DNA from 4 places in the Streptomyces sp. NPDC087845 genome. Region 3 is predicted to be linked to each of the others. Evidence: riboswitches for the same ligand, from Rfam matches in the RefSeq annotation. Region 3 holds a riboswitch; each other region holds the start of a gene.

Evidence for each region. A riboswitch is a leader RNA that binds a small molecule or an ion and turns the genes downstream of it on or off. The one in region 3 is predicted to bind cobalamin.
Region 1: it holds a riboswitch for cobalamin, as region 3 does, so the genes downstream of both, ACIOMQ_RS24035 (CoA-acylating methylmalonate-semialdehyde dehydrogenase) here and ACIOMQ_RS09285 (HoxN/HupN/NixA family nickel/cobalt transporter) in region 3, are expected to answer to the same signal.
Region 2: it holds a riboswitch for cobalamin, as region 3 does, so the genes downstream of both, ACIOMQ_RS24090 (DUF4430 domain-containing protein) here and ACIOMQ_RS09285 (HoxN/HupN/NixA family nickel/cobalt transporter) in region 3, are expected to answer to the same signal.
Region 4: it holds a riboswitch for cobalamin, as region 3 does, so the genes downstream of both, ACIOMQ_RS17525 (ABC transporter substrate-binding protein) here and ACIOMQ_RS09285 (HoxN/HupN/NixA family nickel/cobalt transporter) in region 3, are expected to answer to the same signal.

The regions. Positions count from the first base shown of each region.
Region 1 is NZ_JBIUVC010000009.1:270,990-278,768, forward strand. It holds gene mmsB (3-hydroxyisobutyrate dehydrogenase) at 1-247, opposite strand, end outside; gene ACIOMQ_RS24025 (enoyl-CoA hydratase/isomerase family protein) at 244-1,311, opposite strand; gene ACIOMQ_RS24030 (acyl-CoA dehydrogenase family protein) at 1,308-2,456, opposite strand; gene ACIOMQ_RS24035 (CoA-acylating methylmalonate-semialdehyde dehydrogenase) at 2,462-3,961, opposite strand; cobalamin riboswitch at 4,184-4,362, opposite strand; partial or broken gene ACIOMQ_RS24040 (ribonucleotide-diphosphate reductase subunit beta) at 4,572-4,694, shown strand; partial or broken gene ACIOMQ_RS24045 (tRNA 4-thiouridine(8) synthase ThiI) at 4,794-5,183, shown strand; gene ACIOMQ_RS24050 (hypothetical protein) at 5,200-5,346, shown strand; gene ACIOMQ_RS24055 (ECF transporter S component) at 5,369-6,196, opposite strand; gene ACIOMQ_RS24060 (ABC transporter ATP-binding protein) at 6,193-7,779, opposite strand, start outside.
Region 2 is NZ_JBIUVC010000009.1:284,268-292,046, forward strand. It holds gene ACIOMQ_RS24080 (hypothetical protein) at 1-1,405, shown strand, start outside; gene ACIOMQ_RS24085 (cobalamin-binding protein) at 1,490-2,401, shown strand; gene ACIOMQ_RS24090 (DUF4430 domain-containing protein) at 2,398-2,886, opposite strand; cobalamin riboswitch at 3,022-3,150, opposite strand; partial or broken gene ACIOMQ_RS24095 (ISL3 family transposase) at 3,599-4,438, opposite strand; gene ACIOMQ_RS24100 (DUF4142 domain-containing protein) at 4,857-5,384, opposite strand; gene ACIOMQ_RS24105 (hypothetical protein) at 5,726-5,941, opposite strand; gene ACIOMQ_RS24110 (SpoIIE family protein phosphatase) at 6,089-7,213, shown strand; partial or broken gene ACIOMQ_RS24115 (DoxX family membrane protein) at 7,280-7,616, opposite strand.
Region 3 is NZ_JBIUVC010000003.1:5,546-13,324, reverse strand. It holds gene ACIOMQ_RS09300 (SpoIIE family protein phosphatase) at 512-3,085, shown strand; gene ACIOMQ_RS09295 (histidine-type phosphatase) at 3,244-4,605, opposite strand; gene ACIOMQ_RS09290 (biotin/lipoate A/B protein ligase family protein) at 4,746-5,810, opposite strand; cobalamin riboswitch at 6,135-6,337, shown strand; gene ACIOMQ_RS09285 (HoxN/HupN/NixA family nickel/cobalt transporter) at 6,365-7,453, shown strand; partial or broken gene ACIOMQ_RS09280 (sigma-70 family RNA polymerase sigma factor) at 7,478-7,779, opposite strand, start outside.
Region 4 is NZ_JBIUVC010000006.1:145,425-153,203, forward strand. It holds gene ACIOMQ_RS17520 (FecCD family ABC transporter permease) at 1-850, opposite strand, end outside; gene ACIOMQ_RS17525 (ABC transporter substrate-binding protein) at 886-1,929, opposite strand; cobalamin riboswitch at 1,959-2,141, opposite strand; gene ACIOMQ_RS17530 (sensor histidine kinase) at 2,443-3,681, shown strand; gene ACIOMQ_RS17535 (response regulator transcription factor) at 3,653-4,348, shown strand; gene ACIOMQ_RS17540 (zf-HC2 domain-containing protein) at 4,986-5,321, shown strand; gene ACIOMQ_RS17545 (GNAT family N-acetyltransferase) at 6,461-7,420, opposite strand; gene ACIOMQ_RS17550 (TetR/AcrR family transcriptional regulator) at 7,475-7,779, shown strand, end outside.

The DNA of each region.
Region 1 (7,779 bases), on a different contig from region 3:
GCCCCTCCTCCCGGTAGAGGCCGAGAACATGCCGACCCGCCGGCAGCATGGTGATCACCACGTCTGCCGCCGCTGCGGCATCAGCCGATGATCCGGCGGCTTCCGCGCCGGTCCCAACTGCCGTGGTGAGGAGCTCGGGCATCAGGTCGTAGCCGAGGACTCGGTGGCCCGCCTTGACGAGGTTGGCGGCCATCGGGCCGCCCATGTGTCCGAGGCCGATGAATCCGATCGTGCGCCTGCTGCTCACCACGGCACCTCCTGTGTGGTTGTGGCCAGATGGAGTTCGCCTTCGGCCGGCGGGGCGAAGTAGCGCGCCACGTCGGTGTCGGTGACCTGGGCCAGGGTGGCCGGTGCCCAGTGGGGGCTGCGGTCCTTGTCGATGACCTGTGCCCGGATCCCCTCGGCAAGGTCGTGCGAGGCGAGCGCGGCGCAGGAGATCCGGTACTCCTGTTCCAGAACGTGCTCCAGCGGACCGAGACGCCTGGCACGGCGCAGCGCGGCGAGCGTGACTTTCAGGGCAGTGGGCGACTTGGCCGCGAGGGTATCTGCCGCTTCTTCGGCGGCGCTCGGCCCATGGCCGCGCAGCCGGCCGATGATCTCCTCCACCGTGTCGGCGCTGTAGCAGGCATCGATCCAGGATCGATGGCCGGCCAGTTCGCCGGGCGGCGGTTGGCGCACGTACAGCTGGAGCGCGTCCCAGACCGGCCGCGTCGGGAGTTCGCCCAGTAGCTGGGGCAGGTGGCCAGAGGGTACGAAGTGGTCGGCGAGCCCGCACAGGAGCGCGTCGCCCGCGCCGATCTGCGCGCCGGTCAGTGCCAGGTGGGTGCCTAGCTCACCGGGGGCGAGGGCGAGCAGATAGGTGCCGCCGACGTCGGGTACGAAGCCGATGCCGGTCTCCGGCATCGCGATCCGGGAGCGCTCGGTGACGATGCGGATGCTGCCGTGCGCGGAGACTCCGACACCGCCGCCCATCACGATTCCGTCCATCACGGCGACGTACGGCTTGGGGTAGCGGGCGATGCGGGCGTTGAGCCGGTATTCGTCCCGCCAGAAGCCGGCCGAGGCGGTGTTCCCGGCGCGGACGTCCTCGTAGATGGAGCGGATGTCGCCGCCGGCGCACAGGCCCCGCTCGCCCGCGCCCGTGATGATCACGGTCGCCACGGCCGGGTCGTGCTCCCAGGCGGTCAGTGCCTCGTCGATGCGTCGCACCATGGCATGAGTCAGGGAGTTGAGTGCCTGCGGCCGGTTGAGGGTGAGGTGGGCCGCGCGGCCCTCGGTGCTGAGCAGGACGTGTTCCTCGGCGGCGGTCACCGGAACGCCTCCGTCAGTCCACGGGCCACGATGACGCGCATGATCTCGTTGGTTCCTTCCAGGATCTGGTGGACCCGGAGGTCGCGGACGATCTTCTCGATGCCGTACTCGTTCACGTATCCGTATCCTCCGTGGAGTTGGAGGGCGCGATCGGCGACGGCGTAGCCGGTGTCGGTGGCGAAGCGTTTGGCCATCGCGCACAGCTGCGGGGACTGCGGGTCTCCGCGGTCCAGGGCCTCGGCTGCCTGGTGGACCAGGGCGCGGGCAGCGGCGAGTTCGGTCGCCATGTCGGCGAGGCGGAACTGCAGGGCCTGCGCGTCGAGCAGCCGGGCGCCGAACGCCTCTCGGCCGGCGAGATACGAAAGGCTCTTGCTGAGGGCGCTGCGGGCGCCGCCCAGGGAGCAGGCGGCGATCCCGAGGCGGCCGCCGTTCAGGCCGCTCATGGCGATCCGGAACCCGTCGCCCGTCCGGCCGAGCAGCCGGTCCGCGGGCAACCGGACACCGTCCAGGATCACCTGGCGGGTGGGCTGGGCGTTCCAGCCCATCTTCGTCTCGTTGGGCCCGAACGAGAGGCCGGGGTCGTCCCGGTCCACGAGGAACGCGGAGATGCCGTCGGGGCCCGCTCCCCCGGTGCGCGCCATGACGATGTACAGCTGGGAGGCGCCCGCCCCGGAGATGAACTGCTTCACGCCGGTCAGGACGTAGTCGTTGCCGTCCCGCACCGCGCGGGTACTGAGCGCCCCGGCGTCCGATCCTGCGCCGGGTTCGGTGAGGCAGTAGCTGCCGAGGTCGTCCATGGCACACAGGCGGGGCAGCCATCGTGCGCGCTGCTCGTCGTCGCCGTAGGTGTCGATCACCCAGGCGACCATGTTGTGGATGGAGAGGTAGCCGGCGATGGAGGGGCAGCCGGAGGCGAGGGCCTCGAAGACGAGGACTCCGTCGGCGCGGGTCAGGCCGCTGCCTCCCGCGTCCTCCCGTACGTAGACGCCGCCGAGTCCGAGCCCTGCGGCCTTGCGCAGCACGTCGAGCGGGAAGTGCTTGTCCCGGTCCCATCGGACGGCATGGGGGGCCAGGTGGTCCTGCGCGAAGTCGAGGGTGGTCTCGACCAGGGCTTGTTGGTCTTCGGTGAGTGATGTGGTGGTCATGGCGCTCACCCCATGGTGGGAAGGGTGAAGCTCGCGCCTTCCCTGGCTCCTGAGGGCCAGCGCGAGGTGACGGTCTTGGTGCGGGTGTAGAAGCGGATGGCGTCCGGGCCGTGCTGGTTCAGGTCCCCGAAGCCGGACTGCTTCCAGCCGCCGAAGGTGTGGTAGGCGACGGGAACCGGGATCGGGACGTTGACGCCGACCATGCCGGTGTTCACCCGGCGGGTGAAGTCGCGGGCGGTGTCTCCGTCCCTGGTGAAGATCGCGACGCCGTTTCCGTAGGGGTGCTCGCTGGGCAGGCGCAGGGCCTCCTCGTAGTCAGCGGCGCGCGCCACGCACAGGACGGGCCCGAAGATCTTCTCCCGGTAGATCCGCATCCGCGAGGTGACGCGGTCGAAGAGAGATGCCCCCGCGAAGAAGCCGTCCTCATGGCCCGGCAGGGAGAAGTCCCTTCCGTCGACGACCAGTTCGGCGCCCTCGGTGACGCCGATGTCCACATACCGGCGGACCCGTTCGACGGCATCGTGACTCACCAGGGGCCCGAAGTCGGCCTCCACGTCGTCGGAGCGGCCGATCCGGAGCGTGGCGATGCGCTCCTTGAGCGCAGCGACGAGACGGCCGGCGGTCTCCTCTCCGACGGGCACGGCCACAGAGATCGCCATGCAGCGCTCCCCCGCGGATCCGTATCCGGCGCCGATGAGCGCGTCGACGGCCTGGTCCAGGTCGGCGTCCGGCATCACGATCATGTGGTTCTTGGCGCCGCCGAAGCACTGCGCACGCTTGCCGTGAGCGGCGGCGGTGGCATAGATGTGCGCGGCGATGGGGGTGGAGCCGACGAAGCCGAGCGCACCCACCCGGGGGTCCTCCAGGAGGGTGTCGACCGCCTCCTTGCCGCCGTTCACCACGTTCAGTACGCCAGGCGGCAGACCTGCCTCCAGGAACAGTTCGGCCAGCCGTAGCGGCACGGACGGGTCGCGCTCCGACGGCTTGAGGATGAACGCGTTCCCGCAGGCGAGAGCGGGTGCCGCTTTCCACAGCGGAATCATCGCGGGGAAGTTGAACGGCGTGATTCCGGCGACCACTCCGATCGGGGAGCGCAACGAGTGCACGTCGATGCCGGTGCCCGCGTTGTCCGTGAACTCGCCCTTGAGCAGATGGGGAATTCCGGCGGCGAACTCGACCACCTCCAGGCCGCGTTGGATGTCGCCGTGTGCGTCGGCAACAGTCTTGCCGTGCTCGCGGGACAGCATCCGTGCCAGGGATTCACGTTCCGCCTCGACGAGTTGAAGGAAGCGCAGCAGGACGCGGGCGCGCCGCTGCGGGTTCCACTGTCCCCACTCCTGCTGGGCGGTGACCGCGTCGGCGATCGCCGACGCGGTGTCGGCGCGGCCGGCGAGCGCCACGCGGGCTTGCACGGCACCGGTGTTGGGGTCGTAGACGTCGCCGAAGAGGCCGGACGTGCCGGCGGTGTGCTTGCCGCCGATGAAGTGTGTGAGTTCACGGACCATGGCTGCCTGCTCTCGTCAGGTGAGATCCGGGGATGGCACGGCCGACCTTCGGCGGGCGCGCGGGTGGGCGCACTGCCGGGAGAGCCGTGGGACAGCGAACAGCGGGGCCGGGGCCTCGCAGGTCTACGAGCGCACGATGAGTCGCGTGCGCTCCGCCGGATCACCAGGGTCGTGGGTATGTGTACGGACCGGTGCCATGCGTGTCTGCTCCATCCTCGTGGAAAACACGGAACATTCCGCGGCCGGTATCCTGACTCCCGGATCTCCGTGTACCGCCCGCCTTCCCGGCAGACCTCGCCAGTGGCGTGTAAAAGGCAGCACACTCCCCGGTCACAGTGGCGGGACCGTGCCGGATTCACACCGGCTTCCCTGCACCGCGGACCTTGTCCCCCGAAGATATAGTTGGACGTCCTAGTAAGTCCACCCCCCACGCCCCGTGTAGCAACGGGGAACGGGCGAACAGCCTTGCCGAGCAGCCGGTTTCCGCCGCGCTACCGTCGGAGTCCGGTTGGTTCCGGGCCACGGGGTACGGACCTGGAGGTGTGGAACCGGGTCACCGCCAGCTTCTGGCTGCCGGAGAAGGTCCCGCTCTCCAACGACCTGGGCGCCGTACGCGGGCTTCTACCTGCCGCTGCACTTCTCCACGCACGCCATGCTCACCAACACGGCCGACATGATCCGCCTGATCCTGCGCGGCAAGGCCGTGCACGGCTACTACTCCGGCTACAAGTACCCGGCGTGTCATCGGCTTCAACTCCGTCGAGCCGGCCGTCCGGGTGCCCAGCACGATGGAGAGCATCACGGCCGCGGCGGTCGAGGCTCTGGGCGCCGCTCCGCACTCGCACATGCCGCCGGGGCCCAGGCGCTGGTGACGGGCGACAGCCTGGGGCAGGTGGCGAGCCAGACGCTTGCCAACCTGGTCGCAGTGGACGAAGCCACCTCGCTACCCGTACTGCGCCCGCTGATCGGCCGGGAGAAACAGGAAATCATCGACGAGGCCCGGTCCATCGGGACCGCCGACATCTCCGTACTCCCCGACGAGGACTGCTGCAGCCTGCTCGCCCCGCCCCGGGTCGGCACTCGGGCCGGGCTGCCGCAATTGCACGCGGTGGAGAGACGCCTCGACCTGGACGAGGTGATCGAAGCGCTGCCCGCTTCAGCCCAAGTGCTGCGGCCGGGGCAGGACGAAGAGCTGCCGGAGTCCGCCGTGAGCCGCGCGTGAGAAGGAGCATCACTGTATGAGTACCGCCACCCGGCAACTTCTGGTCATCGGCATCGGAGCCGGTGACCCCGACCACCTGACGCGCGCCGAAGCACGGGCCGAGCACGGCTGGATCATGGATACGGACCTGCTGCGGTTGCGCCCTGACGGCTCGGACGATTGAGGCGGGGTCAGCGACACGAGGCTCACGGACGGCCGTCGGGGTCTGTCGGTCCGGTGGGCGTGAAGCGGACCGGGGCCTGGAAGCGTGCGCGGCGGGCGGCGCGGCGGAAGGTGGTGAGCACCGCTGGGCCGGCCAGCGTGATGCAGACGAAGTTGGTGACGGCCCGTCCGGTGTCCCAGCCGAGGGAGGTGGCGAGGTCGAAGGCGAGGTAGCGGTGCCACTGCTCGGTGAACGGCAGACCGGGAAGGTAGGCGATGGAACTGTTCGGGTCGAGGGAGAACGGCCAGAAGGAGAGGTTCAGCAGAAAGCCGAAGAGGTAACCGGAGACCGATCCGTACGTGGCGAGCATCAGGACCTCGCGGCGGCCGGTGGCGCGGGGCAGGAATCCGGCGAGCATGCCCACGAAGGCGCAGCCGAACATCTGGTAGGGCATCCACGGCCCGACGCCGCCCGTGATCAGGGCGGACGTGAACAGCGAGGTGCAGCCGAGGGTGAAGCCGAAGCCCGGCCCGTAGACGCGTCCGGCCAGGACCAGGACGAAGAAGACCGTTTCGATGCCGGCTGTTCCGGCGCCCAGGGGGCGCAGTGCCGCGTTGACGGCGGACAGGACGCCGAGCATGGCCAGGGCTTTGGAGTTGATGCCGCCCTCGGCTATCTCGGAGAGCACCACGCACAGTACGAGGACGAGCAGGATGCCGAAGATCAGGGGCGGTGCGTAGTTCGAGCCGAATTTTCCGGGCGCGACGACGAAGGGCCAGAAGAACGCGACCACTCCGAGGAACGCGGCCAGAGCAATGACCAGCGAAACACGGGTGTTGAGCCGGATGGCCGTCGCGGCGGTAGTACTCATGCCCGGTCCTCGCCGTCGCGGGATGCGGCGTCGGCCACTTCGAGTGCCGAGGTCACTTGATCGACGGTGAGGAACGGCAGCGGTGCCAGGATCTTTGCGGTCTGCGGGGCGAACACGGGTGAGGCGACGATGACTTCGGACGTGGGCCCGTCCGCGACGATGTCGCCCTCGGCCATGACAACGACCCGGTCCGCCGTCCGGGCCACGAACTCGACGTCGTGCGTGGAGATGACGACCGAGCGGCCCTCACCGGCGAGCGCGGCGACGATCCGTGTCAGCTCCGCCTTGGCACGGTAGTCGAGCCCGCGGGTCGGTTCGTCGAGCAGCACGATCCTTGGTGCGGCGGCCAGTTGGATCGCCAGGACGAGAGCCAGCTTCTGTCCTTCCGACAAGTCCCGGGGATGAGTGCTGTCGGGGATGCCCGGGGCCAAGCGGTCGAGGATGCTTCGCGCCCCGGAGGACTCGGTCCCGTGGGCGGACTCGCTGTCGGCCTGGTCGAGTTCCTGCTTGACGCTTTCGAGGTAGAGGAGGTCGGCGGGTGTCTGCGGGACGAGACCGACCAGGCGGCGCGCGTGGGCCGCGGGCAGAGCGTGTGGATCGCGCGCTGCGCCGTCTCCGGTGACGCGGACCGTGCCGGCCCTGCGCGGGCCGGAACCCTGCAACGCCCACAGCAGGGACGACTTCCCCGAGCCGTTGCGCCCCATCAGAGCCGTGATCTCACCGCTGCGCAGGTCGAGGTCGACCTCGCGGACGGCGGCGACGCCGTGATAGCTGACGGTGATACCGCGCGCGGTCAGCAACGCGGGCGGTCCGGCCGCCGGAGCAGGACGTACCGGAGCCGGCGCGGCATTGGCCAGCTCGGCCCTGAGCGGGGCGGCGGCGCGGCGGGCGTCGCGGATGGACAGGGGCAGCGGGTGCCAAGCGGCGGCGCGGGCGAGTTCCACGATCGGCGGAGCGATGGAGGACGTACGGAGGATCTCTGCGGGAGTCCCTTGGACAACGCGCCCGTCACCGGGCAGGTACACCATGCGGTCGGCGTACTGGACGACTCGTTCGAGGCGGTGTTCGGCCATGAGGACGGTGACCCCGAGGTCGTGGACAAGGCGGGTGACGGCGGCGAGTACTTCCTCGGCTGCGGTCGGGTCGAGGGCGGAGGTCGGCTCGTCGAGGACGAGGACGCGAGGATGGGCGGTGAGGACCGATCCGATGGCCACGCGCTGCTGCTGGCCGCCGGACAGTTCGTGCAGCGCGCGGTGGCGCAGGTCGGCGAGGCCCAGCAGGTCGAGCGTCTCCTCGACCCTCTTGCGCATGACCGTTGGCGCGATGGCCAGCTGCTCCATGGCGTAGGCGAGTTCTTCCTCGACGGTATCGGTAACGAACCCGTCGAGCGGATCCTGTCCCACCACGCCGACCACGTCGGCGAGTTCCCGGGGCGGGTGGGTCGCGGTGTCGCGTCCGTCGACCGTGACGCGGCCGTAGAGGGTGCCGCCGGTGAAGTGGGGGACGAGCCCGTTGACGGCGCCCAGGAGGGTGGACTTGCCGACGCCGGTGTGACCGACGACGAGGCAGAGCTCGCCCTCTTC
Region 2 (7,779 bases), on a different contig from region 3:
TCTTTCGATCTCACCTCGTCTTGCGTTCACAGCATCCGTCTCCCTCGGGGCGCTCTGTCTGAGCGTCCTGCCGGCCGCGGCCACCGCCACCCCGGCCCAGATCGCCACATCGAAGACGAACGGTGTCGCGTATCTCAAGTCCCTCCAGGCGACGGACGGTTCGTACGCCTCGGGCGGGCTGTCCAACGAGTGGGCGTTCAGCGCGCTCGCCTCCGCCGGAACGGCCGCCGTCGACGTCACACCGGGCGGCGACACCACGAAGAACGCGAGATCGGTCTACCGCAACCTGCTGTCCACAGCGAGCTGGCCGTCGGCGACTCCGGTGGTCACGGACTACGAACGTGCGACCCTCAACGCCTACGCCGCCGGAATCGACCCGTCCCGCGTCTCGGCCTCCCGCAACCTGGTTGCCGACATCTACAGCTACTGGCAGAACGCCGAGCCCGGCTACTTCGGACCGTCCGCCAACTTCAACGGCACCGTCTTCGCCGCCCTCGCCCTCGGCGGCGCCAAGACCCAGGCCGGTGCCCAGCGCATACCCCAGTCCCTGCGCGACTCGCTCATCACCCGCATCCGCGCCAACCAGCACGACGACGGCGGCTGGAACTTCAGCAAGGCCGAGGGCAACCCCACCCAGCTCGCCGCCACGAGCGACATCGACATGACCGGCGCCGCCCTGGCCGCACTCTGCGTCTCCGGCGTACCGAACACCGACACCGACATCACCCAGGCCAAGGCGTTCCTCAAGAGCAAACTGGTGCCCACCAGCGGCGCCTTCAACGCGATGTTCGGCGTCAACACCGACTCCAACGGCTGGGCCGTATCCGGCCTGAACGCCTGCGGCATCAACCCGCAGACCGGCGACTTCCTCACCTCCGCCGGCAAGACCCCCGTCGACTTCCTCATCACCCAGCAATTCAACCCCGGCGGCGGCTTCAAGTACCTGCCCAGCGACACCACACCCTCCGCCTACGCATCCATCGACGGACTGCGCGCCGTCGCGGGAGGCGGCTTCACCGCGACTCCCCCGGTTCCCGCCACCAGCGGCGCACCCCAGTGGGTGGCGCAGAGCACCTTCACCTCAGGCACCGCCACGAAACTGGCCCTGACCGTGGACGACGGCGCGGGCAACCTGAAGGCGTGTTCCGTCGCCTTCACCCCCACCGATACCACCACGACGCTCGGCGCCGTGCTGGACGCTGCCGCGAGCGCCGCCACCCCGTCCGGCTGCGTGAGCGGCGTGACCCCCTCCTCGGGAACAGGCACGATCACCGCCCTCAACGGCAAGGCGAACAGCGGCTCGAACACCTGGAAGGCCGGCGTCGACGGCTCCTCCTTCGCCACGGCCACCCGCGAAAAGGTGATCAACGCCGGTGACACGATCGCCCTGCGCTGGGGTGCCTGACCTTCCCAAATGATCGACGTCCGCTCTGCGGCGACCGGGCCACACAGCAGCCCGGTCGCCGCAGAGCGGTCTACAGTCACGGACATGCGCATCGTTTCCCTCCTCCCGGCCGCGACCGACATCGTGGCCGAGCTCGGACTGGCCGGACAGCTGGTCGGCCGGACGCACGAGTGCGACTGGCCGCCCCAGGACGTGCGGTCCGTTCCGGTGGTCACCGGCGCGGACCTCGCGCAGGACGAGATGAGCAGCAGGGAGATCTCGGACGCGGTCGGCGGCTCGGCGCACTCGGGCTCGTCCCTCTACACGCTGGACACCGAGGCGTTGGCCGCTCTGGCACCGGACGTGGTGCTGACCCAGGACCTGTGTGACGTGTGCGCCGTCTCCTACGAGCGCGTCAGCCAGGCGGTCCGGGTCATGGACACCGAGACCCGGGTGCTCAGCCTGGAGCCCCGGACACTCTCGGACGTACTGGACTGCCTGGTGACGGTTGGTGAGCTGCTCGGGGTCCGTGACCGGGCCGAGCAGAGCCAGGCCGCCTTGCGCCGTCGCCTGTACGAGGTGTCCGGGCTGGTCGCGGGCCGCCCCCGGCCTCGGGTTGTGGCCGTCGAATGGCTCGATCCACTGTGGCCTGCGGGTCACTGGGTGCCCGAGCAGATCACTTGTGCCGGGGGCGAGGCGCTGCTGGCGGAGCCGGGCGAGCACACCGAGCCCATGACGTGGGATCAGGTACGCGCTGCGCGTCCGGACGTGCTCCTCGTGATGCCGTGCGGCTTCCCGCCGGAACGCACCCTGAGAGAAAGGGATGCGCTCACTTCACTCCCCGGCTGGGACGACCTGCCCGCCGTTCAGGCGGGCAGCGTCTGGGTCTTGGACGGCCCCGCCTACTTCAACCGCCCCGGCCCGCGGGTCGTGCGCGGAGCCGAGATACTGGCACATGTGCTGCACGGCGTGCGGGCCGGGGCGGCGGTCACAGCGGACGAGGCGAGACCGTTCTAGAAGGTGGTCCAGGTGAAGGTGACCTTGTCCCCGGCATTCAGCTTGAACTGGCATCCGCCGACAGGGGTCGGCGTGCCGTTGACGGAGATGTTCCAGTAGGCAACACCTCCACCACTGACGTTCTTGATGGTGTCGACCGAGAAGTCGTCGAACGAGGCATACCAGGCACCGTCCCAGGTGAAGTGTCTCTTGCGGGCAGCGTCGTCGAGGGCCGCGGTCGGTGTGGGGACGGCGCTCGGCTGAGCTCCCCCGTTGGTGCCGTCGCATCTGTGCGTACCACCGGTGGCGGTGGTCACGTCGTGTCCCTTGGTCTTGATCTTTCCGTTGAAGAGACGCCCGTCCGGCCCCTTCACGGTCACAGTCACCTTGACGGCGGCGTTCGTCGAGGCCGTGCCCTGCGCGTGAGCGACACCGGGAGCGGAGGTGAGAGCCAGGCCGAGGGCGGCCGAGGCAACAAGGGTACGGCGGGCGGATATCAGGTGCACGGAAGTGCCTTCCTGGTATGGGTCGTCTGCCGCCCCGGCCGACAGACCGCTGCCTGGCGCAGCCGTCCGCTGAACGGACGGTGAGACGCACGAGAGCGGTGCTGCGGGCTTCACGCTGCAGACCATGACAGTGGGAAGCGGTGCACGTCACGCACCGGGTTCTCCGACTCGCGGCCCGGACGGGCCACACACGGTTGCAGGTCAGCGCCGGATTCCCACCGGCTTCCCCCTGAGCGCGCACGCATTGAGTTGTCGCTCCGAGAACGCCGAAGCACTCGCATGCTATTGCCGATCGACGGAATGTCACCAGAGGCCAACGTGACGTGCCTGCCTATGCCGGCCAAGACAGCCCGGCCTCCCAACCGGGACACCGCACTTACGGGGACCGGAGACAGGTCATGCGCGCCACATTGTCGTGCCCGGTGCTCACATATCCGCAGGTTCACTCATGTGACTGCCGCGGGCCGCGAAGCGGCGCCGCACGAGCACGGAGGGCAAGGCTTCCCCAACTCGGCACACGGCCTCCGTGCGATGACTCGCACCCACCTGCACCACACGCGAGAGACCGACAGCGGCATCGAGACCCCCGCGTCCGCCGATGCCCGACCGACGCACATTCGCAGCCGCCAGAAACGGCTGTAAGTACCGACGCGGACTGGGTCACCGTGACACTTCCGCCGATCGACAGCGCCCGACCACCCTCGGATCTCCGCAGGCCCGCGCCCTGGTCGAGCAGGTCGTGGACCTGGTGCCAGCGCTCCAGGGTGGTCTGGGCGCGGGGCCCGTCATCCAGGGGCGCGTCCAGCACGGTGGCCCAGCAGCTACTGTGCGCCTTCACCTCGCTCAGGTCGGCCTCGCACAGGTTGTGCCACCGATGCCAGCGATCACCAACCTGCACCGCGTCGGTCAGGGCACGGCGGATGGCCTGGGCGTAGGTGGCCGAGCCGTCGCGGCACACGACCTCGACGCCCGGATGGGCGCGCAGCCGTGCCTCCAGGGTGTCGGCCGTGCGGTCGGGCAGCACGTCGATCCGCTCATGGGTCTCGGCGTCGATCACGACGGCGGCATAGCGATGCCGCCGACGCAGCGCGAAGTCGTCGACGCCGATCACGCGGGGGCACCCGCCCGGTGGGCAACGGGATGCGCATCAGGGCGCGCAGGGCAGTGTGACGAGAGACGCCCATCGCGGGTATCGCCGGCAAGCGTGCACCCGCCCGGCCCGCTAACTCCTCGACCACGGCCTTGACTTGCCTGGTCGGACGGGTAGTGCGGCGCTGTACCACTCCAGCGCCCCGGGCACCTGTTCGCGGAAGGTGTGGCGGCAGCCGTGCGTGGGACACACCAGGCGCCGCACCCGCACTCGGGCCATCACCCGCCGCCCGTCCACCGACACATCGGCCACCGTCCGCAGGTGAGAGCCATGCACCCGCCCGGACGGCGCTCCGCAACCCGGACACGGCACCGGGTCCTCCGGCGTCCGAGCCCGCACCACAATCCCCTCGCCTTCGTCGGAAACGGCCTCGATGACCAGCGGCGACAGCCCCGAAAACACCACATCTACAAGCTCGTTGACATCACGCACATCACGTCAACGGCAAACCGACACCCTCCGTCACCACCGAATGTGAGACAGGGCCGTTCGTTTGACAGACCCCCCATTGACCAGAAAAGCCGTTCCTGGACACAACAGTTGGCCGGCCTTGGGCTGGAGTGGGCGGTACAGATGGGACCCCGATGCGCGCCGGCCTGTGACCGCCATCCGGCCCACGGCCGACGCGCACGTCCCGCATCCCTGGTGAAGACCCCGCGAAACCAGGGGCCTGTCCTGGCGATCCGTCAGCGGCGCTCGGGGGTGTCTCCACTGCGACCGCCACCGGGGGCCGCGGCTTCTCCGGCGCCCAACGCCGGTGCGCGGGTCCGGCTGGTGCGGTGGTCATCGCCGCCGAGGCCGCCGCCGGTGCCCGTGGGGATCACGACCTGTCGATCTCCGCCTTGCAGTCCCGGAGCAGTTCCAGGTGTCTCGCCACCACGGGGCGGGCCGCCCGGGCGGCCGCCTTGACCTCGGCGTTGCTCCCCGTTCCCATTTCCTGGTCGATCAGGGCCAGCGCTTCCACGTGCCCGGTGGCCTCGGTGTTCAGCCACGCGACGTCGTACGTGCTCGTACCCGCCTTGGCCCGCACGGCGGCCAATGCCTGCTCCTGCGCCGGGGAGGGCCCGGCCGGCAGAGTAACGTGCAGTTTGCCCGCCAGCGCCTTGACGTCGGCGTCCAGCCTCCTGTGGTCGCGCACCAGTGTGGCGCCGACCGTCTTCACACACGCCGTTGTGGCGTTCTTGCCCGTGTCCTGTCCGGCTGCGATCTCGGCGAGGTTTCCCTGATGGATCGCCTTCAGGAAAGGCGCGTCATCGGTGGCCGCGGCCGCCGCGAACGCGGAAGGCGCGGATATGCCGGCCAGCGCTGCCAGCATCGTGGCAGCGGCCACGCGTCGCACAGCAATCATCTGCGTTGCTCCCTTCGCCCGGTCCGAGGTGCGCAAGGGGCGGCATCAGACCGGTCGCTGAACGGGCACGCGTGTTGGTGTCCGGTAGCCATGCTTTCCCGTGCCAAACGGCGTGGTCACACAAATACCGGTCTGTCACACGAATGGCCGCCGTTTCCCGGGTAACGGAATCCCCTGCCGTATCTCGTCGGGCCGTACCCCCGTGAGCTCGTCGGGCCGTATCCCCGGCGTATCCCTGATGGCCGCGCCGTGGTCTGCATCCCCGGCGATGCCCTCGTCCGCCCTCCCCTCCCCCGCCGCGCCGACAGCGCTGTGGCCGACACCTCCGCGTTCGCGCCGGTCTACGCGGTTCGTACACCGGGCGGATCCAGCGGTGCGGACAGGCGTCCGGCGGCTTCGCGGAGGACGATTTCGGCATGGGCGCCGCGGCCGTTCTTCGGCAGGGCAGTGGCGTGGCGCTGCCCGTCGGCGGCGATCGCGCGGGCGTGACCGGTCGGCTGGAGGGCGATCTGTTCGTAGTCGCGGGGTTCGAGGTGCGGGTTCTCCCACGCGAGCACGGCGGTGACGAGCGCTTCGTAGGAGCGCGGTTCAGGGGAAGTTCGGCTTCGATCAGGCCGTGAAGGTCGTGGAGCACGGTGTGTGTGCCGCTCATTGGCGCCTTGCCGCGCCGTTGTGGTCGCCCTTGTAAGGTAAAATTCAGGCGTATGGGTATATGGCGGCGGCTCTCGTTCCGCCAACATTCCTGGCAGGCCAGAGACGCCCTGCTGGCGATCCCGCTCGCTCTGATCACAGCCATCGTGCTGGCCGATGCAACGACCGGGCCCGACGTGCCGCTGGGCCCCCTGCTGATCGTGGCACCCGCGCTCACCGCCTCTTTCGCCGGCCCCCTCCTGACCGCCGTGGTCGGAGTCATCGCTGTGGGGGCCCTGTTCGGCGTCGGCGTAGGGCTCCGCATCCTGACCACGGAGAGCATCGGTGCGCAGATCATCGCCGTGGTGGTGGTCTCGGCGATTGTGACGGTGTTCCGGTTGCTGCGGGATCGGTACGGCCGTGAGCTGGCGCAGGTACGGACGGTGTCGGAGGCCACGCAGCGAGCGGTGCTCAGACCGCTGCCGCGGCGGATCGGGCCACTGCGGGTGGCCTCGGTGTACCTCGCGGCAGAGGAGCAGGCGCAGATCGGCGGCGACCTGTATGCGGCCACTCGCACCTCGGCCGGTACCAGGCTGATCATCGGGGATGCGAGGGGCAAGGGCCTGACCGCGATCGGAGACGCCGCGCTGCTGCTGGGCGCATTCCGGGCGGCCGCACACCGGCAATCCTCCCTGCCCGACCTCATGGCCTACCTGGAGAACAGCGTGTGCTGGAGCATGGTCGAACCCACCGAGTCGGAGCAGGAAGGGGAGTGCTTCATCACCGCCGCAATCATCGACATCCCCGACGCAGGCGAGAAGGTGGAGATGATCAGCTGCGGTCACCCGCCCCCCTTGCTACTACGCGACGGACAGGTCACCGCACTCAACGCCACCCGCCCCGCGCCGCCACTGGGCCTGGGCGAGCTGACCACACCCCAGTACCAGGTGGACACCTTCGCCCTGGAGCCCGCAGACCTGCTGCTGCTCTACACCGACGGCGTGATAGAAGCCCGGGACCCCGGCAGAGTCTTCTACCCGCTGGCCGAACGTGCCGCCTCGCAGGCACACCACAGCCCCCAGGCCCTGATCCACCACCTGCGCGCCGACCTTCTGGCCCATGTGGGCGGGCGCCTGGACGACGACGCCGCCATGGTCTGCATCCAGCGCACCCCCGGGCCCGGATCGGGGTCGGGGTAGTCGAGGCTGTAGACCCGGCCGCGCAGCAGCTGCTCAATACGTGGCATCAGTAACTTCTGCCCGGATTCACAGGCTCGGCACGATGGCGGCGCCGATGCCGCCGGGGCACAGGGCGAAGGCGACTTCCGGCCAGCCGCCCTTCCTCAGCGGAACGGTCTGTCGAGGGCGAGCCGGCCGGGGCCGATGGCAGCGATGGCCGGCGCCACGACCGCGATGCACACGTTGAACTCGACGCCACTCTGTGTCTCCCACAGGGAATGTGCCGCGGTGACGGTCACCATGGCATTGAGCATCACGCCGATCAGGACAGCCGATGCCAGCGGGGTGAACAGTCCCAGAGCCAGGCCGAGAGGCCCCCGAGAAACTCGGAGCCACCACCGATGGCGGCATAGACCTTTCCGGGGTGACTGGCGCCGCCGCACCTCGCGGCCGGGGACGGCACTGACCTCCAGCACCGGGGCGACGTTGGCCGGCTGCGGGCCCAGCCCGCAAACACGCGCCTCACATCCACGCGTGCGACTGATGCTCCGAATATGACATATATGGCATGCGTGGAAATTTGACAT
Region 3 (7,779 bases):
GCGTCGCCGCGAAGGCCCATTTCCCCACCGGCATGCGCGAGCGCGTCAGCACGCTCGGCGGCACCCTTTGAGCCGCGCCCCGGCCGGCGGCTGCTCCGTACGCACTGCTCTCGCCCGCCCTCTGATCGGCGGATTCGTCACGGGACCACCCGACCGGACCACCGCGCCCGGTTTTGAGAACCTCACCCGCCGGGAACGCGACGCCGGCGCACCGGCGGCCCGCGGTCTCACCGACGAGGAGATCGCCGCGCACCGGGTGATCAGCCCGTTCACCGCGAAGACCCGCATCAGCCGCGCCCTGACCGAACCGGCTGCCCGCGAGACGGGCGCAGCTCGTCGTCTTCGCGTACGGGTTCGCGTACGAGCCGGGCCTCGGCGTACCCCGGGACCCCCGCTCCCGACGCCGCACCGCGGCGGCCCCGGCCCGCCCGATCCGCGGTCGCCGACATTCGCGCGGCGGCGCCGAAGGCGGGATCATGGAGCGGAACGGAGTGGAGGGGTGGTGACCAGTATGGCGTCCGCAGGCCCGCAGCCGGAGCCCGGAGCCGAACCGTCGCAGCCCGGTACGGATCAGCACTCCTTCGACACGGCGAACGACGCGACCGCGGTGGTCGCCGGGACCGGAACGGTCATCGGCTGGACGCACAGCGCACAGGATCTGCTCGGGTACCACGCCTCGGAGGTGGTCGGGCGGCCCGCCGGCTTCCTTCTCGCCATGCCCGAGGACCCGCTGCGGGTGGCGGGGATCGCCGAGCGGTGCCGCGCGGGCGTGGGCTGGAGCGGCGTCGCCGACGTGCGGCGGCGCGACGGGCAGCGGGTCACCGTGGATCTGCGGGTCTCGGCCGCGTTCCACCTGGACGGCCGGGAGTGCTTCCTGGTCTCCGGGCGCGAACGCAGACCGGAGTGGGCGGTCGGGCAGTCCGTGCTCGACGCCTTCCTGACCAGCTCACCGATCGGAATGGCGGTGATGAACCCGCAGCTGCGCTACGTCTGGGTGAACGACACCCTGGAGCGCATCGGCGGCATCCCGCGCGAACAGCGTGTGGGCCGCCGGATGACCGAAGTGCTCCCGGGACTGCAGGCCGACGCCATAGAGACCCTGATGCGCGGAGTGCTGGACACCGGCGTCCCCGTCATCGACTACGAGTACCGAGGCTGGAGCTGGGCCGATCCGCACCGTGAGCGCGCCTATTCCACCTCGTTCTTTCCGCTGACCAACGGCGGCGACACCGTCACCGGCATCTGCTACATGGTCCTGGACGTCACCGACCGGTGGAAGGCCCAGCAGCGCCTGGCCCTGGTCAACGACGCCGGGGCCAGCATCGGCTCCACCCTGGACGTGATGCGCACGGCTCAGGAGCTGGCCGACTTCGCGGTGCCGCGGTTCGCCGACTTCGTCGTCGTCGACCTGCTGGAGCCGGTCGCCAGCCCGGAGGAGCCCGGCCCGTGGCCCCTCGGCACGGGTCCTTCCGCTACGGGCCTTCCCGCTTCCGCCCTTGCGGGTCCGGGCTTCGCCGCCTCGGGCCCCTCGGGTACGGGAGCCGCCCGCCCCGGTACCGACAGCACGTCGGGCCGGCCGAAGCTGCGCCGCGTGGGGATGAGCTCGGTGCGAGAGGGCTGTCCGGAGGCGGTCTACCGGGTCGGGGAGCTCGTGGACTCCGTACCCCCGCCCCACGGCGTCCGGTTCCTCAGGGACGGCGAACCCGTTCTGATCCCGGTCCTCGAGTCCGTCAGGCGGCTGTGGGCGGTCGAACAGCCCGCCAGGGCGGCGTCCATCCGCGACTTCGGCCTCCACTCCCTCATCGCCGTACCCATGCGGGCCCGGGACACGGTGCTCGGCCTGACCACCTTCGTGCGCACGGTGAACCTGGTCCCTTTCGAACCCGACGACGTGCTGCCGGCCCGTGAAATGGTGGCGCGGGCGGCGGTGTGCGTGGACAACGCCCGCCGCTACACCCGCGAGCACGCGGCGGCGCTGACCCTCCAGCGCAGCCTGCTCCCGCACACACTGCCCGGCGGGATGGCCCTGGACGTGGCCTCCTCGTACCTCCCGGCGGACGCCAAGGACGGTGTCGGGGGCGACTGGTTCGATGTGATCCCGCTCTCCGGCGCCCGGGTCGCCCTGGTCGTCGGCGATGTCGTCGGCCACGGCATCAGCGCCGCCGCGAGCATGGGCAGGCTCCGCACCGCGGTGCACACCCTCGCCGACATGGACCTTCCCCCCGACGAACTGCTGGCCCACCTCGACGATCTCGTGATCCGCCTGAGCGACGAGGAACCCGACGGCGGGGAGAGCGGCACGACCGTCCTCGGCGCCACCTGTCTGTACGCGGTCTACGACCCGGTCACCCAGCTCTGCACGATGGCACGCGCCGGCCACCCGCCCCCCGTCGTCGTCGCGCCGGACGGGTGCGTCAGCTTCCCCGAACTGCCCGCAGGCCCCCCGCTCGGCCTGGGCGGTATGCCCTTCGAGACCGCGGAGATCGTGCTGCCGGAAGGCAGTCTCATCGGCCTCTACACCAACGGCCTCATCGAAGGCAGGGACCGGGACATCGATCTCGGCATGTCCCGCCTCGGCGCCGCCCTGTCCCAGCGCGGCCTCCCCCTCGACGCACTGTGCGCGACGGTCGTCGAGCAACTGCTCCCCGTACCGCAGCCCGACGACGTCGCCCTGCTGCTCGCCCGCACCCACGAGCTGAGCGCCGACCACGTCGTCTCCTGGGACGTGCCCCCCGATCCGGCCGCCGTCGCCGGCGTCCGGGCCCGCACCGCGCGCCTGCTGAGGGCCTGGGGCCTGGAGGAGATGGAGATGACGACCGAACTGATCGTCAGCGAACTGGTCACCAACGCGGTGCGCTACGCCACCGGACCGATCCGGCTGCGGCTGCTGCGCCAGTCCGTCCTGATCTGCGAGGTCTCCGACGGCAGCAGCACCTCCCCCCGGCTGCGGCACGCCAGGACGACCGACGAGGGCGGGCGCGGTCTCTTCCTCGTCGCCCAGCTCACCCGCCGCTGGGGTACCCGCTACACACCCGAAGGCAAGATCATCTGGACCGAACAGGAACTCCCGGCGACGGGGGCCTGAAGCCTCGGTACGCCCCTTGCCGGGGTCGCGGGGTACGGACACGGGGCACGAACACGGGGTACGGACACGGGGCACGGACCCAGGGCACGGACGGGGCGTGCCACGCCGTCAGGGGTTCCCGGCCACCCGCCGACCGGACGTACGACGCGCCCCGTTCGTCAGGAGGCCGTGCGACCGAAGCAGCGCCTGAGCTCGTCGAGGTCGTAGAAGGGGCTGCCCTTCGCAACCGGCTCGCAGCCCCGCTTGAACGCGGTCTCCTTCTCGTTGTAGAGCATCCGGACCAGGTAGGTGTCGTCCTTCCGGAACACGTCCCACTGGATGTTCGCGGCCATCGGAGCCACCGAAGCACCCCGCCACGGGTTGTCGGCGTAGGTGTAGGGGCGTGCGGCGGCCGGTTCCGTGGAGCCGGGCAGCCCCATCAGCGCGGCGAGCGGAATGATCTCCTCGGCGTGGGTGAAGCGCAGCTCCGCGCCCACGTCGCCGGTCCCCGCCCGCGTGGCCTCGGCCTGCTCGAAGAAGTCGTCGAGCAGAACGTCCGCCATCCGGTAGGTGATGTCGCTGTCCGCGAAGCCGGGCCCCTTCTCGTAGAAGTCCTCGGCGTCGTCGAGGTAGGCGAACCAGGCGGCGTCGCGCGGGGCGATGTAGCGCCGCATCCGCCAGGTGCCCTCGTCGCTCATGGTCGGGGCGATGCTGTAGAGGTTGTAGACCGCTTCGGCCGCATCGATGCCGGTGCCGATCGAGGAGAACTCCCCGGCGGAGATCCGCTGCACGAAGGCGGGGGTGAAGATCCTCTCCAGTACGTTGCGGGCCGCACGGTGGGTGGCGGGCTGATCGGTGATCTTCTTGAGGGTGGCCGCGAGGCGCTGGTCGTTCGCGAGGTAGTCGCGGTACGCGGCACCGCCGTCGGCCTTGTGGAAGTAGAGCAGGTCCTTGTCGGTCCTGGCCGGGCCGATGAGCGGCTTCAGGGCCGGGTCGGCGCCGGCGAGCGCGGCGGCGAAGAGACTGCCGCTGTCGACGGCGCGGTCCTTGCCGGAGCTGACCACGTCGATGGGTTCCGAGTCCTTGGCGATCTGCCGGAACAGCCCGGGAAGGCGCTGATGCATCCGCACCGCCGTGGCCTGGATCTCCCGCTTGCCCCGGCCGCTGAGGTTCCCGTACCCGGCCTTCTCCATCGCGTCGAGGAGCGACCGCACCTCGGGGCCGAAGTGCTTGCCGCGCCCGGTGAGTTCCCCCTCGCTCGCGGCCTTGTCCCACAGCTGGAGGATCAGGTCCCCGTCCTCGCTGCTGGTCGACGTGCGCGAGCCGTGGCGCGAGACGCTCTCGGTGAACACCGGAACGAAGCCCTTGGGCGCCGACCGGTATGTCCGGGCGTCCTGCCGTGGTTCGTACGGGGTCTTCGTGGAATAGAAGCCCGGCCCCGGCGGACCCGACGGCCGGGGACCGGCCTGAGCAGGCTGGGAGACGCCCAGGACCGCGGAGACCACGAGGGCCAGGGCGGCGGTGGAGGCGAGGCGTTTCATGCGTTCTTCGCTCCGTCCCGTGGAGCCCGATCGATCCGGCGCATCGTCTCCGGACGACATGAACGCCGGGTGGCCGCGGCATGGCGGGCGTCCCGGGCCCACCGCCCCGAGAGCGGTTGTCCGCGCCGCGGCCCCAGGGGCTACGGCACTCGCGCCGTCCACTCGGCCGTACCGAATTTGGTGCGTACGAGTTCCTCGGCCCGGGCCATCTCCTCGGGGGTGACCCGGCCGCGGGTGAGGCCGTGGCGCTTCCGGAAGGAGTCGATCATGTTGTCGATGACGGTTGCGCGCGGCAGACCCGTCTGCCGGCGGAGCGGGTCGACACGCTTCTTGGCGCTCTTGGTGCCCTTGTCGGACATCTTCTCCTTGCCGATGCGCAGGACGTCGAGCATCTTGTCGGCGTCGATGTCGTAGGACATCGTCACGTGGTGCAGCACGGCGCCGGGCCCGCCGTCGGGACCCACGACGCGCTTCTGGGCGGCTCCGGCGATCTTCCCGATCTCGGTCGCGATGTCGTTGAGCGGCTGGTACCAGGCCTTGATACCCATGTCGCCGAGAGCTTCGAGGACCCAGTCGTCGAGGTAGGCGTAGCTGTCGGCGAAGGAAAGGCCCGAGACGAGGGACTGGGGCACGGCGAGGGAGTACGTGATGGTGCTGCTCGGCTCCGCGAACATGGCTCCGCCTCCCGAGATGCGGCGGACGACGGTGACCCCGTGGCGGTCCGTACCGGCGGGGTCGACCTCGTTGCGCAGGGACTGGAAGCTTCCGATGATGACGGCGGGGGAGTCCCATTCCCAGACCCGGAGCGTCGGCGGGCGCCGGCCGGCGGCGACCTCCGCGGTGATGACCTCGTCGAGGGCCATGTGGAGCGCGGGGGGCTGCGGCGCCTCGTGGATGAGCTGCCAGTCGTAGTCGCTCCACTCGGTGGCGTGCGCGAGGGCCCGGCGTACGGCGACGGCGACGCCCTCGGAGCTGAGGCCCAGCATCACGGTCGAGGGGGGCAGGGCCGCGTCGATCCGGGCGGCGAGCCCGGCGGTGTCGGTGTGGGCCGGGGCACCTTCGAGCGCCGCGTCGATCGCGAGAATCGCCTCGTCCGGTTCCAGGAAGAAGTCCCCGGCCACCCGTACGTTGCGCAACGCCCCGCCCTCGACGTCCAGATCGACGACGACGAGCTTCCCGCCCGGGACCTTGTACTCACCGTGCACAGCCATGCCTCCAGATCTGCCCGATTCTTCCACTCTTCTACGAATCGGCGCTGAACAGGAACAACGCCCGTGGCGTGCGATTTAATCCGCTGCCACGACGGGGCCGTGCGCCAGGGCGGCGTCCTGCGTCACGAGCTCCGGTATGCCGGGAAGGGGACTTGACCCTCCGCGCCCTCCACGCCCTCCGCGCCCTCCGCGCCGAGGGAATGGAGGGCGTTCCCCGGGCCATTCCCTCCCCGGAGGCCGCGGTCACGTCTCGGGGGGGAACCGCCGCGCACGCCACCGGACTTGTAGGCGGGACTTGTAGGCGCCGTTCGCGGGAACCTAGAGTGGGCGCGCCGTGGTGTTCGGGAAGACCGGTGAAAGACTCCAGGAGTCTCAGGCCGGAGCGGCCCTCGCCACTGTGATCGGGGAGTATCCGTCCCACTGACGCCACTGGCCGCAGAGCGCGGCCGGGAAGGCAGGGGCGGGCACGAGCGCGAGCGAACCCGTCAGCCAGGAGACCGGCCACGGCATCTCACGAAGTCATCCACGAGGTGCTGGAGCGTGACCGCATGACCCTGCCCGACTCCGCCGTGTTCACATGGCGGCGCGAGGACACCATCCGTACCGCGGGGCTGCTGGCGGTGATTGCGGCTCTGCACGTGGTGGCGTTCGGAGTGCTGTTCCTGCTGGTCGTGCCGGAGCACTACCAGGTCGGTTCCAAGGCGTTCGGCATCGGGCTGGGGATCACCGCCTACACGCTCGGCATGCGGCACGCCTTCGACGCCGACCACATCGCCGCCATCGACAACACGACCCGCAAACTGATGGCCGACGGCAAGCGGCCCGTGTCGGTCGGTTTCTGGTTCGCCCTCGGACACTCCAGCGTGGTCATCGCCATGGCGGCACTGGTCGCCGGGGGAGCGCGCCTCGCGGGGGTACTGATCAACGAGGATTCGGGCGCGCACCAGGTGCTGGGTGTGGTCGGCACGACCGTCTCCGGGTCCTTCCTCTACCTGATCGCCGCATTGAACCTGGTCGCGCTCGCCGGCATTCTGCGCGTGTTCAGGGCGATGCGCGCCGGCCGCTTCGACGAGGCCGAGCTGGAGCAGCACCTGGACTCGCGAGGGTTCATGAACCGGATCCTCGGCCGGTTCACCCGGTCCGTCACCCGGCCCGGCCAGATGTATCCGCTCGGCTTCCTCTTCGGTCTCGGCTTCGACACCGCCACGGAGGTCACCCTGATGGTCATGGCGGGCAGCGGCGCCGCAGCCGGTCTGCCCTGGTACGCGATCCTGTGCCTGCCGCTGCTGTTCGCCGCCGGGATGAGCCTGTTCGACACGCTCGACGGGACGTTCATGAACTTCGCCTACCAGTGGGCCTTCTCCAACCCCGTGCGCAAGGTCTTCTACAACCTCGCCATCACGGGCCTGTCGATCGCGGTCGCCTTTCTCATCGGCACGATCGAGCTGGTCACCGTGTTGCACGACAAGCTCGATCTCCGGGACTCGGTCACGAGCTGGATCTCCGGCCTCGACCTGGGCAACGTCGGCTACCTGATCGTCGGACTCTTCGTGCTGGTGTGGGCGGTGGCGTTGGCGTACTGGAGGATCGCGAAGGTCGAGGAACGCTGGACGGCCCGCGCCGGCGACGGCGGCTGAGCCGGCTTCGCCGTCGGACCCGTGCTCGGCGGCGAGGAGCAGTTCCGCCAGTGCGATCCGGGCGCGCGCCACCCGGGAACGGACCGTGCCCACCGGACAACGGCAGAGCGAGGCCGCTTCCGCATACTCCAGGCCGAGGACCTGAGTGAGGACGAAGGCCTCCCGGCGCTCGGGTGCGAGCGAGGACAGCAGCTCCGTCAGCGCCACGCCTTCCTCGAAGCCGGGCAGATGGCGGGGCTGGGCGTGTTCGACCGCCGTCTGCCAGTCCTCGCCATCGGCGAGGCGCGGGCGGGCCGCGGTGCGTCTGAGGCTGTCGATCACCGTTC
Region 4 (7,779 bases), on a different contig from region 3:
GCAGCATCAGGCCGACGAAGCCGATCGGTCCGGCCGCCGCGACCAGGACGCCGGTGACGAGGGACAGCATGATGAACATGCGGGTCCGGAACCGGGCCACGTCCAGTCCCATGGTCGTTGCCGCCTCTTCACCGGCGAGCAGCAGGTTCAGGTGCCGTGACTGCACCAGGAGGACGGCGATGCCGAGCAGCAGGGCCGCGCTGGGCAGCCACAACGTGCCCCAGTTGACACCGCCGAGGCCGCCGAGGGTCCAGGCGAGGACCGCGCGGGCCTCGTTGCCCCGGCCGGTGGTGAGCAGCAGCAGGTCCATCACCGCGGTGAGCACCGCCGCGGTCGCCACACCGGACAGCACGAGCCGCACCGAGGTGATGCGTCCGCCGGTGCGGGCGGTCGCGTACACCACCAGCAGCGAGCCCAGGGCACCGGCGAACGCGGCGGCCGACAGCGACACCGGCCCGAACACACTCACGCCGAAGACGATCACTGAGACCGCGCCGAGGGAGGCTCCGGAGGAGACGCCCAGCAGGTACGGCTCGGCGAGCGGGTTGCGGATCAGGGCCTGCATGGCGGTGCCCACCACCGCGAGTCCGGCCCCGGTCACGGCCCCGAGCAGCACGCGCGGTGCGCGCACGTCGAGGACGATCGTCTCCCGGGCCCGGGACCAGTCGGGATCCGTCCAGTCGGCGCCCAGGGCGTGCGTCACGATGCCCCACACCTGGCCGGGCGGCACGTGCACCGAGCCGATGGCCAGGCCGGCCGTGGCGGAGAGCACCAGCAGCAGCGCGAGGACGCCCAGCGTGAGCGCGAGGGCGGCGTCACCCGACCGGTTCATGCGGCGCCGGCGCCCCATCGCCGGCTCATCGCCGGCCTTCGCGGGTGCCTCCGTCACCGGAAGCTCTCGGGATGCAGGCCGCGGGCCAGGCCGTCGACCGCGTACGCCGACCGGATTCCGACCAGGGTCGCGGTCAGTGGCAGCACCACGAACCGTTTGTTCTTGACGGCGGGGACATCGGCGAGTGCGGGCTGCGAGAGCAGGAACTCCTTCTTCTGCCGGACGCTCCCGGAACCCGCGTAGTCGTAGATGGCGATGACCTCCGGCTTGCGGTCCACGACCTGCTCCCAGGAGACGTCGCCGAAGACGTCGTCGAGGTCCGCGAAGACGTTCCGGCCGCCGGCCAGCCGGATCAGCTCGCTGCCCAGGCCCTTGCCGCCCGCGGTGAAGGCCGTCTTGTCGCCGCTGTCGTACACGAAGACAGGCACTTCGGCGTCGTTCTCGACCGCCGTGGTGGCCTTGTCGATGCGTCCCTGGAGATCGGTCACCAGCTTGTCGGCGCGGCCCGGTATGCCGAAGATGCTGCCGACGGTGCGGATCTCGTCGTAGGTGTCGCTCATCGTCACCTGCTTCTTGCCGCAGTACTCGCGGTTGAGGTAGGTGTCGATGCCGGCGTCGGCGAACGCCTTGCGGGAACGGCCCTCGTTCTCGGCGAATGCGCTGCCGTAGCCGCCGTAGACGAAGTCCGGCTCCGCGTCGAGGACGGTCTCGAAGGAGGGCTCCTTCCTCGCCAGTTCGGGTATCGCCTCGAAGTCCTTCTTCAGTTCGGGCAGGACGGCCGAGTCGGGGAAGGCGGTGCCGACCATACGGTCCTTCAGGCCCAGGGCGAGCATCAGTTCCGCCGGGTGCTGATGGATGGTGACCGCGCGCGAGGGCGGTTTGACGTACGTCGTCCTCACGCCGCAGTTGTCGATGCTGACCGGGAAGCCCTCGGCCGGTGACGCGGTGGCCTTGGCGTCCCCGGTGGAGCCGTGGCCCGTGCCGCAGCCCGCGATCACCAGGGTGGTGGACAGGGTGACGGCTGCGGCGACGGCGCGCAGGGCACGACGGGGCCGGGCAGGGGGGAAGCAGGGGCGGCGAGGTATGCCGAAATACACGTAGAGCCTCCTGGGGAGTCCGCGCTCCTCAAAACGGGCCCGCGACAGGCCAGTGTCCTGACTCCCGGATCGACGCTCCCCCCGCCTTCCCGCGCCGGGCGCAGTGGCATGTCGAAAGGTTGTACTCCCCGGTCACAGTGGCGGGACCGTGCCGGATTCGCACCGGCTTCCTGTCTCCCGTCGCGGCGATGACCTGCCGATATTACGTTTCTTCGGGGCTGCCGCACAAAGGGCGCTCGTGTGAGTGATCGCACGTCGCCGGACCGATTCGGGTCCCCTGGGACCCCTTGCCCGCCTCGTGGCTCCTCGCTCACGCCCTCGGCATCCGGCTCGGACTCCTCGCCGCCCGGCCCCCACCGCCCGTCCTCGTGACAGCGGAGCCGCGGGCCGGGCAGCACGACGTGGACGGCTGTGCGCCGGCGAAGGCTCGGCGGACGGGCAGCGGCCGGTGGCCGAGGCGCCCCTGCCCCGCGCGGCGATGCCCGATGCGGCCATTGACCCTACGGTGGTGACATGGCGGTGATCAGCGGTTGGAGGCGGTGGACGCGGCCCCGGATCGGTGTGGTGGACGCACTGACCGTGGCTGCGCTGTTCGGGCTGGCGGTCGTGGCTTCCTCGGTCGTACCGCACCAGCACACGTTCTCCTTGCGGTGGCCCGCCGTGGTGCTGGCGGGTATCGGTTGCTCTGCGCTGGTATGGCGGCGGCATCACCCCTTCGGCGTACTGGCCGTCGCCATTGGCTGCGGGGTGGCCTTTCAGGTGCTCGGATTCCGCGAAAGCCCTCTGGTGATCAGCCCGGTCCTGGTGTCGGTCTACACCGTGGCCGCGCTGACCGACCGGCGTGCCGCCTGGACCGCGGCAACATTCTCGGCCGCCGTCCTGGTGGGCGCCGCCGTGGTGTGCGACCCGCGCGCATGGCTGGCCCCCGACAACGCGGCGATGCTGGCGTGGACGGCGCTGCCGGCTGCCGTCGGGGACGGAGTGCGTTCCCGACGCGCCTATGTGGCAGCCGTGGAGGAGCGGGCGGAACACGCGGAGCGCACGCGTGAGCAGGAGGCGCAGCAACGGGTGGCGGCCGAACGGGTGCGGATCGCGCGCGAGCTGCACGACATCGTCGCGCACCACATCGCCCTGATCAACGCTCAGGCGGGCGTGGCCGTGCATCTGGTGGAACGGCGGCCGGAGCAGATCGTGGCCGCCTTGGAGGACATCCGGGACACCAGCCGGTCCGCACTGGACGAGCTACGGGTGACCGTAGGGCTGCTGCGGCAGTCCGGCGATCCCGTGGCGCCGCGTGATCCGATGCCGGGCCTCGCGCGCGTACCGGCGCTCCTGGCGTCGTTCGAGCGCGCCGGTCTGGCCGTGAGCCATACCCGGCGGGGCATCGCCGAACCGCTGGCGCCGACGGTCGACCTGGCTGCGTACCGCATCGTCCAGGAGGCCCTGACGAACGTGCACAAGCACGCCGGTGCCGACCATGCCCGGTTGTTCCTGCACTACCGCCCCGAGCGGCTGACGATCACCGTCGAGGACGACGGACGAACCGGAGGGGACCACGCCCGTCCGGGGACGGGGCACGGACTGATCGGGATGCGCGAGCGCGCTGCCACGGTCGGGGGCTGGCTGCACGCGGGAGTGCGCCCGGAGGGCGGCTTCACCGTGACGGCCGAGCTTCCGCTGCGTCCCGGCCTGGTGATGGGAAAACCACCGAGGAGAGACGGGCATGACGGTTCGCGTACTGCTTGCCGATGACCAGGCCCTGCTGCGGGGCACCTTCAAGATGCTTTTCGACTCCACCGATGACATGGAGACGGTGGGGGAGGCGTCCAACGGGGAGGAAGCGCTGGAACTGGCGCGTACGGAGCGCCCCGATGTGGTCCTGATGGACATCCGCATGCCGGACATGGACGGCCTCGACGCCACCCGCCTCATCAGCGAGTCCGAGGACCTCACCGGGGTGAAGGTGCTCATCCTGACCACCTTCGAGGACGACGAGCACGTGGCCGAGGCCCTGCGCGCCGGTGCGAGCGGCTTTCTCGGCAAGGGGGCCCGGCCCGAGGAGCTTCTCGACGCCGTCCGCACGATCGCCGCCGGCGAGGCACTGCTGTCCCCGTCGGCGACGCGTGCGCTGATCAAGCGCTTCCTCGCGCAGCCGGACCCGTGCCCGGCGGGCGTGCACGAGCGGTTGGAGTGTCTGACGCGGCGGGAACGCGATGTCGTGGGGCTGGCGGCACTGGGGCTGTCGAACGACGAGATCGCGGAACGCCTCTTCGTCAGCCCGCTGACCGCCAAGACCCACGTCAACCGGGCCATGACCAAGCTGGCGGCTCGTGACCGGGCCCAGCTCGTAGTCATCGCCTATCAGTGCGGCCTGGTCAGTCCGGCAACGGAATCCGGGGACTCACAGGCGCCCCTGTAGTCGTCGGCGCGGTATGCGCGTGTCGTCGCGGTCGTAGCCGGTCGTGGCGGATACCGCAGCCGTGGTAGCCGGGAATCGCTGCGGGGGGACGACGCGCCGGGGGCCGTTCCTGGGCGAAGGTGGGAAGGCGAACGGAGGTTTCGCCATGATCGAAGCCCACTGCCCGATTGAGCGGTACAACGCCGAATCGACATCGATGACCGCGGTCCGCGCCGCAGCTTTCTCCGGCGGCCCGACGGTTCTGTTCGTGGCCGTCCCCGATCCGGCGGCGGCACCTCGGGCAGGCCGGTCACTCTCGCTGCGTGCGCAGCCGCCCGCCCCGGGCAGCGCCGCCCGGTCTCTCACCGTCGCGACGCCTGTTCCCGGAGGGAAGCGGCAGTCGCGGGCGGACGTCCCCGCCGATTCAGGGGTCACCCCCGGCGCGGAGCGCCGCTCCTCCGGATCCCGGGCGTCGCGCCTCGCGAAGGCACAGCGGCACACCGGCGCCCAACGGCGGCTACCGCGGGGCTGAAGGCGGCCCCGACGCCGAGGCACCCGCTCGGCGACCCGGCGTCGCCCACTCCGGGGCACTCACGCCCGAACCCCTGGCCCCGACGACCGCGTGACCGGCATCCCAGCTCAGGAAGGACACCCTCCCATGCTCACTGCAACCGAGAAGTACCGCACGATCGGTGAACGACCGGCCGAAGACCACGGCCTCAAGGCCCCCGCGGCCGACGAGGCGAGCACGGTGGGAACCCACCTGGAGACCTGCCCCACGTGCCGGGACGAGCACGACTGCGGTGCAGCCCTGCCCGTACACCTGTTCCTTCTCCGCGACGCCCTGGCCGCCAGTGCCGGCCGGCACCGGGGGACTCCCGAACACCGCCACGCGGCACCCTGCCGGCGCGGTCCGGCCCGTGCGGACGGGGCCACGCAGCTCACCCTGTCCCAGTGGGTCAGCAGGACCGCCAGGATCGGGGACGGGAGCTGACGTGAAAGCAACAGCGATCCCGGTCGTGCGGCCCGGCACCCGGTTTCCGGGCCGCACGACCGGACGCCGGCCGGTCACGAGGAGGGCCGGCCACGGAGATCCCTCTCGTGGCCGGCGGCGATGGCCGGCCTCCGGCCATGGGCGAGCCCGGCCCGCCCGAGCGGAGTACGCCGGTCGACCCGGCCACGCCGAGGCCGGCCGGTACCACCCCGGCCGCGAAGGCCCGGCATGCGGGCCGCGCGGCCGGTCGCGGCCGGCCTGCACGCGATCGGCCGCGCGATCGGCGAATGCCCCGGGCCGGCATGGCCGCCACGGCGTCCGGAGCCGGACGCGGCGGGGTGGCCGCCACCTGACCGGCGGACCCTCCACGCGTCTTGCGAACGTTTCGCCGCGGCCCGTTCCCGAGGGCGGGAGCGGGACGGCAACGGCGTGGCCCCGGGGCTCGGGTCACTTCTCCCAGCCGACCGTCTCCGGAAGCGGGCTGTAGAAGATGGTCGCGCCGACGTTGGCGAGGCCCTTCTTCACACCGAGGGGCCGCTGTAGAGCGGCAGGAAGGCGTACTGCTGGAGCGCCTTCTGCTCGACCTTGTTGACCGCTGCGGCCTGCTCGTCGAGGTCGGCGATCTCGCCGAGTACCTGGCGAGTCGGCCCGTCGGCTGAGGCGGGCAGGTACCGGACCGGTCGGCGTCACCGACTCCGGCCCGGACGAGCCGGAGTCGTGACCGGTCCGAGTCGGGGTTGCGCGCCGCACCCGGTCCGACGCTGTGCCCGGCCGGCAGGCTCTGGGGCCTGCCGACCAGGCGGGAGTCCGGTCCATGCCTTCTGGACGGGGCATGGGATGGAGCAGCAACTACCCAGGGCGCGCGACGACTTGCCCGGGGTTGAGGGAGTGGTCTTCCAGCAGAAGCCCGCCCACGTCGAGATGGTTCGCCACGGACCCGATGACGTACGCGCCGTCGCTCTCGCCCGGTGCCCGAATGGTGCACCGCAGCCCGTCGCCCGTTGCCGCGGTGGTCCGGTGGTGGAGGGTGGAGGCCGATGGCGTACTCCTCCATGCGACCGCTCCGGCGTATCGCGGCGGGACATGGAGAACGGCCGTCCGGGCACGGGCGGCCGTCCGGGCACGGCCGCCGGGCCGGATCAGGAAGCCCCCGGCGCGTCGTCCCAGGCCATCGAGCTCATCTTCCAGCCGGCGGGCGTCCGGACGAACTGAACGGTCTTGCGGCCGGAGCCCTCGAACCACTCGCCGTTGAGGAACCCGGACTTGCGGTACTCGCTGAACCGGTGCGCGACCGAGCCGAAGATTTCGGTACGCTCGGTGACCTCCCATTCGGAGAACTCCGTCAGCGTCCCATCGGTGAGGATCTTCTGCCGGGGCTCGATGAACGCGTCGAGGTCGTAGATCACCGGCTCGGCCCCGACGTTCTGGATGATCGTTCCCTGGGGGATGAACACCTCACGGACCACGTCGACGTTCGGCCGGGTGCCGCCGGTGTTGGTGAACGCGCCGAGGAAGGCGTGCATCAGCTCGTCGAGCTCGGCCTTGACGCCGGACGCGGGCACTCCCCACTCCTCGGCGAGGACCGACCAGACCTCGATGTCGTGCCGGATGCCCCGGTACGGAGAGTGCCGGCGCAGCACACCGTCGCGGTTCATGCCGAGCCGGCGCGCGGCCTCGATGCTGCGGGTGTTGCCCGCCGCGACCCACCACTCGACCCGGCTCATCGCGCGTTCCTCGAAGGCCCAGTCGATCAGCGCCCGGCATGCCCGGTTCACCAGTCCGCGGCCGGCCCCGTCGGCCTCCAGCCAGCAGCCGATCTCGCACACCCCGGAAGCGGCGTCGAACTTCGTGAACATGACGCCACCGACCAGCGTGCCGTCCAGCCGGATCCCGTAGATCCGGGCGGTGTCCTCGGCCTGCCTGTCGGCGTACCGCTGGAGGACAGCCGTGGCGGAGGCGAGGTCGGTGCTGAGCGTCGCCCAGGGTATCCACGGGTCTACATGGGGCCGGGCACGGTCGATGTGGGCGAGGAACTCCTCCGCATGCCAGGGCTCCAGGGGGCGGAGCTGTGCATTGTCGCCGAGTGGCAGGGCAAACACGGACACCTTCCAAGGTCGGATACGTAACGAGCGTTCGGTATGTAAGGTAGCAGCATGCCCCCTGCACCTGGAGACCATGAAGCCCGCCGTGAGGATGTGTCCCAGGCGGTGTGGCAGGTACTCGCCGACAAGGGGTTCGGCGGGCTGACGCTACGCGCCGTCGCCTCCGCCATGGACGTCTCGACCGGCATGCTCATGCACTACTTCCCGACCAAACGAGCCTTGGTCGCCCATGCCCTGGACCTGCTGGAGAAAAGCTCCGCGGAACGCCCCCGGCGTGAACGCCCCACCGAGGGTCTCGCCGCCCTGGGAGCCATGCTGCTGGACATCCTGCCGCTGACCGCGGACGACATCGACCG